Regions from separate parts of the Cytobacillus sp. FSL R7-0696 genome, predicted to be linked through region 1. Evidence: predicted binding sites of a transcription regulator. Region 1 holds the regulator's gene; the other holds the start of a gene.
The links. The regulator LexA, encoded in region 1, represses DNA repair genes until DNA is damaged. The targets are predictions, from matches to a motif close to CGAACATATGTTCG.

Region 2: the regulator LexA is predicted to act here: its motif matches at 1,224-1,237, upstream of MKX29_RS17395 (Y-family DNA polymerase).

What each region holds. Positions count from the first base shown of each region.
Region 1 is NZ_JBBOWA010000001.1:4,339,117-4,342,334, forward strand. Features, by position in the region: gene MKX29_RS22110 (YneB family resolvase-like protein) at 1-336, opposite strand, end outside; gene yneA (cell division suppressor protein YneA) at 351-683, opposite strand; gene lexA (transcriptional repressor LexA) at 815-1,462, shown strand; gene MKX29_RS22125 (DUF4257 domain-containing protein) at 1,659-1,943, shown strand; gene MKX29_RS22130 (hypothetical protein) at 2,517-2,864, opposite strand; gene MKX29_RS22135 (hypothetical protein) at 3,132-3,218, opposite strand, start outside.
Region 2 is NZ_JBBOWA010000001.1:3,364,896-3,368,113, reverse strand. Features, by position in the region: gene MKX29_RS17395 (Y-family DNA polymerase) at 1-1,157, opposite strand, end outside; gene MKX29_RS17390 (NADH-dependent flavin oxidoreductase) at 1,629-2,744, opposite strand; gene MKX29_RS17385 (SDR family NAD(P)-dependent oxidoreductase) at 2,830-3,218, opposite strand, start outside.

The sequences.
Region 1 (3,218 bases):
ATCTGAAAGTTGCAATTCTCCATTATGGGCAATAGTATAAATTTTCCCATTTTCCTTAAGTATACAATGTAAGATGGCAATTTTAGCATTTCCTCTTCCAATCCTGGTTTCATCTTGAATAAGAACAGCCTCTGCTTGATTTTGTTTAAGTAACTCCAATAATTGCAACAAACCAATTCTTTCTAAATCATAACCACTTGCTTTCTCACGTATGACTTCAACCACATTCATATCCTTCATTCTCGCTAAATGTAAAAGTTCTTCCTCTTGTCTAGCAAGAGACGTTTCCTGGGTATCTTTCGTCGTACTCACTCTGCAATATATAATTACATTCATTCTCTTTCATTCCTTTAGTCTTCTAATATCACACTAGCTAAATTTGTTTCAGATATTATTTCACCATCTGTAATGGGAAGATACACCTTATCACCAGGATGTATTTTACCTAAATGTATATGATTAAATTCTTCTACCCAAGCAACAAAGTCTTTAGAAGACATATGATGGGCATCTTTAAATTCCTCCGCCATTTTCCATAAAGAATCTCCTTGTTTTACTTCAACTTTTACATATTCCACCTGATTTGCATTACCAGTGTTCAAAAATAATAAGAAAGCCATACCGAAACTAAAAGCGATAAGAATAATAGCATAACTATAAGAATTCCACAATTGTTTTATCATTAATTGCCACCCCTGAATAGAATATATGTTCGATTTGATAATTTTAGTATAATGCGAACATTTGTTTCTGTCAATAAGAAAATTCGAACTTATGTTTGTATCTATTTACTACTGATGGTATAATAATCTTAATGAAATTGACGAAGGTGCGTGATAGCGTGAAATTATCTAAGAGGCAGCAAGATATATTGAATTTTATAAAAGATGAAGTAAAACAAAAAGGTTATCCACCTTCCGTTAGGGAAATAGGTGAAGCTGTTGGACTTGCTTCAAGTTCAACCGTACATGGCCATCTAGCCAGACTAGAGAGTAAAGGACTTATTCGTCGAGATCCGACAAAACCCCGTGCCATTGAAGTATTAAATTTAGAAGAAAGCAACCCAATTCCTAAAGTGCAAACGGTGAATGTTCCTATTATCGGTAAGGTTACTGCTGGTCACCCCATTACTGCGATTGAGAATGTTGAGGAATATTTTCCTTTACCTGAAAGAATGGCTCCGAGTGATGAAAATATCTTCATGCTTGAAATTATGGGAGAAAGTATGATTGAAGCTGGCATATTAGATGGTGATTATGTCATAGTCAAGCAGCAACAAACAGCAAATAATGGAGAAATCGTGGTTGCTATGACAGAAGATGATGAGGCCACCGTTAAGCGATTCTTTAAAGAGAAGAACTTTATCCGCTTGCAACCAGAAAACCCTACCATGGAGCCGATTATCCTGCACAATGTATCTATTTTAGGCAAAGTAATTGGTGTTTATCGCCAAATACACTAAAAAAAGAGTGTCATTATTGACACTCCTTTTTAATAGTTGCAATTATCTTTATATGTTACTCATACAATTATAAAATTTGAAAAATTCAGTAAAATAGAATCATTACATGGAGACAAAAATATATTATAATGAAATTTACACCAAGAATCAACCTAAGGTCGCAAAAAAATCTCGGCTTTAGGAGTGTGAAGGAAAAATGTTAATGAACATTCTCTTCGCTGCGTTGATTGGTGGAATTGTCGGTGTTGCAGGACATTTGCAGAGATTAGGCAAACTAGTCAAGCCACGGATGACAAAAAAATTCATTTATTTAGGGTTCTTAGAAGACATCTTACTAGGAGGACTGGCGTCCGTATTTGTCATTGTGACAACAACACCGGATTCCCCCACTGCTGTTTTCATCATCTCTCTCGTATCTGGTATGGGAGGTGAGGGTATCTTAAAATTATTAGATACCCTAAAAGTAAAAGATCAAGAATAAAATTTTATTCCGTTCTTATGAACGGTTTTTTGTTGTATATAACAAGATTTAATTATATCTAGACAACTAACTTCCCGCTTAAACAGTCTGTTTCACCTTTATGGAAGGGATATAACACATTACCATTTTGTTTAACGTTGAGTAGCTTCTTAAATTGTCATATGTATGTCTTACACAGCACATAGAACCACTCTCCTGAAGTACGGTTCATCAATTCAATACGAAATATTGTTTTTAAACATGATGTTTTATGGGTAAATAAAAAATAAAGCATTTTTCATGAAAAACAGATGGCTAACTGGATTAAATGCTAATTATTCAATTGATTGGTAACTAAAACAAAATACTATTTCTTATTGATTTCGATTATCCGCATCAATACTTATAAATTTTCTTCCTAATCTTAATAAATCTGTAGACAAACTCATATAAGGAGTTTGTCTACAGTCTGAAGCTGCCGCTAAAACTGCATTTGAATATGCCTTTTAGTATCAGCAATAGTTATTTTCCCATATATTAGCTTCCATTAAAACAAAGTAAAAGCACTTTCAACTTACGGGTTTCCTAAGTTCCTTATACTTCAACTGCAACGATATCATCACAACAGATCGTAGTAATTCGTACACGAGCTTTCTTGTCACAACAACAATGATCGTGACGATCATCGTGACGATCACAGTCTGCTTTAGCTAGGAAGACTAAATTACCGCGAATATCGATAAACTCCCCGAACACATGGCCGCCACCTTTAAGAAATACTCTCACATCCTCACCACGGGAAATGTTCTTAAAGAACTCATCACAGCCACAATCCTTATTGTCATCTTTGCTGTAATTACCACAACCATGATTGTTGTTGTCATATCCATATGAGTCTGAATATCTTGGTCTTCTTCCAAAAAAACAATTATTATATCCCATATCTCTTCCTCCTTTCTATCATTATGTTAATACTATATGTCGAGGGTCTTGGAGATGTACGGGCTATATCCCCCTGTTAAAAGACCATTTTATTTTCTCTGTGAACCTTCTTTTTGTTTGTCAAACCTAACTATAAAATAAAGAAGCAGCCGTTATGGCTGCTTTGGACTCGATTTTTGGTATCTATTAAATAGATACCAAGTTGAATGTTAATACTAAACAGTTATAGCCCTTGCATCCGCTAAGACACAATAAAGAAACTCCTAACTATCGTGTTTCAACTGCAACGATATTATCGCAACAGATCGTAGTGATTCTTACACGATTTTTCTTGTCGCAACAATCGTCGTGACG
Region 2 (3,218 bases), 970 kb from region 1:
ATGCGATCGACGGTATAGCCGAGCTTGCGCTTGTTAAAGCCGTTTTGATCAAATAAACTAAGCTGATACTCGTGATCATCGGTTATTTGTCCAAGAGAAATAGTAATCTTCCGAACCGTTTTGCCGTTATAATGTTCATCTAATAAAGCTAAACAAACATGATAAATGGTCATTGTTACATTTGTCGGCTCCTCCATTGTCCGAGAACGATAAAATCCACCACCAAACTCATCCTTGCTATATCCAAGCCCAAAATGAACGGTTCTTCCAGCCTTACGATGTGTGCGCGCCCTTCTTGCAACCTCCTCACACATTTCTAAAACAACATGCTTGATTTCTTCTTTATCAGTATAATCTCGAAGCAAGATTTGACTTTTCCCAAAGCTAATTTGACCTTGTAAAATCGGAGCACCGATTTCTGACAAATCTATTCCCCATGCGTGATAATAAAGCTGATTGCCCATAATACCAAACTTTTTTTCTAGTGTAGTTAGATTAAAATGGGCAAGCTGACCAACCGTGAAAATGCCCATACTGTTCAAATTTTTCTCCATTCTACTGCCTATACCCCACATTTGACTTAATGGAGAAATCGGCCAAAGCTTTTCTTCTATTTGTTCATAAGTCCACTCAGCAATACCAGCCTTCTTTGCTTCTAAATCAAGACAAAGCTTTGCCATTAACATATTAGGACCAATCCCAACAGATGAAGGTAGTTGAAATTCCCTTTCGATATCATCTTTTATCTTTTGGGCAATCGTATAGGCGTCACCCCATATATGTTCTGTTCCGTCAATACGAATAAAACTTTCATCGACACTATAAGTGTGCACAGCCTCTTTTGGTACATAGCGATGAAATACACGTGTAATTTCCATAGAGACACGTAAATACGTAGCCATCTTTGGCTCTTCAATAATAATGCGGGGGTCATTGGGTACTTCAAATAGCCTCGATCCTGTTTTTATGCCAAATTCTTTCTTCATTCTCGGTGAAGCAGCAAGAATGACACTGCCTTTACGATCATGATTTCCCGCCACTACAAGATAGCATTCCATTGGATCTAATCCCCGTATAACAGCTGAACAACTGGCATAGAAGCTCTTCATATCTATACATAAAATTTGTTGTTTTGGCATTACACTATAATCAACCATTAGATTGCCTCTTCCCACTATAAAATAAGAACTTATGTTCCGTTTATTTATACCCATAATATTAACCGAATATACGTTCCCTTTCAATGGAAATTTTACGACGAATTTCTTATATTCGACTGTCTAGACAAAACCTGGGATTAAATAAGAATAGCTCTATCATTAGATGAGATGGCCTATGGGGAAAAACAAACTCTTGTACAGCAGAAGGCTGCTCCTTCCATTATCCTATGTATAAATATTCGACATATTATGATATTTTGCCTAAATCTAAAAAGTCCCAGCTTTTCGTCTTTTATTTGACATGCCTGTTATTTAACGAGAATGTTTAATGGATAGTCAAAAAAATCACTGTTTTTCCGCTATCTTTGACCGTTTCACTATTGATGTATGAGCAAACCGCTTTTGTAACCAAAATAAGACAAAAAAAAACATGAACAAATTGTTCATGTTCATGTTTTCTAAAGATTTCTAGCGAGTAAATGGGACCCAACCTTCTGCAGCTAGGATCACTTCCCATAATCCGTTCGGAATGTCATATTTATCTCTTTCTTTTAAATTCAGGGCATATTCTATTTTCTCAAGACGATCTTCTTGAATATATGCAGCCCATCTTGGTGAAATGAGTAATTCTCTACCTATAGCAATAAGCGGGATATTTCGTTCTCTAACAGCTAATGCGTCATCAGGTGAATTCACTTTTCCAACGGCCATTAACGGAACACGTCCGTTAATTACTTCATTCACCAGCTCAATTCTTGTGCGCTCTGTATCCGCCCCGCGGTGAGGAGTAGATAGTACATGCATAAGAGAGATGTGCAAATAATCGAATGGAAGATTTGATAAAGCATCCACTAGTTGAAAGGTTTCAGTCATTGTTAAACCAGGTGTCGACGGCTCTTCAGGTGAGAAGCGATAACCGAAAATAAATGGTCTCTTTGCATGCTTATCAATCGCTCTTTGGCAAGCTTCCGCAACAGCCAATGGAAACTTCATCCGATTTTCTACAGATCCACCCCATTCATCCGTACGGTTATTCGTATAAGGGGAATAAAACTGCTGTACTAAATACCCGTTTGCACCATGAATTTCTACTCCATCAAAACCTGCTTCAATTGCTCTTCTCGTTGCTTCTCCAAAAGCTTCGATGATTTCTTCAATTTCCCCTGTCGATAGGGCACGAGCCTTTTGGTTATCACGATCGATATTTGACGCAGATACAACATCACCATCGGGAACAAGTTCAGAAGGACATGAAATGCCGCCGTGATGAATTTGTATCACCGCTTTTGCCCCTTCTTGTTGAACCGTCTCAGCTAGTTTTTTTAAACCAGGAATAAACTGGTCATCGTAAATAGCTGGTTGACCAGGAAAAGCTTTACCATTTGGTGTTACATTGGCACAAGCAGTAATAACTGTACCTAAATCCTTTGCACGGGCCTTAATAAAGACTAATTCTTCTTCTGAAATAGAGCCATCATCATTAGAAGAATAATGTGTCATCGGTGCGAGTGCAAGTCTATTTTTAACTGTCACACCGTTAGGAAATGTATAGGATTCAAATAACGGTTCAAATTTTGCTTTCATATTTATCACCTTTTCTCTATAAATATCTTCACGATTTCACCATATAGATAAAAACAGCCCGATGCAAACCATTCAACTTGAAACATTATTTTTTATTAAACACACCGCGTCCAGCCCATTCAAATAATCTGGGAGCAATGGCAAATACTTTACTCCCTAAATTCATCCACCTTGGGAGATTGACCTCTCTTGTTGGCGTCAACATCACATCAACAACTTTTCGCGCAACATACTCCGGCTTTAACATATATCGCTGAACATTTTTCACATATGTGCCTTCTTTATCAGCAATATCAAAAAAATTCGTCTCAAATGGGCCTGGATTCACTGTTGTAATATACACACCTTGAGAAGCAACTTCCATCCGTAGGCTATTAGAATAACCTAATACCGCATGTTTGGTTGCAGAATAGGTACTTGATTTCGGCGTGGCAATTTTTCCAGCTTGTGAAGCGATATTGATAATATGCCCGC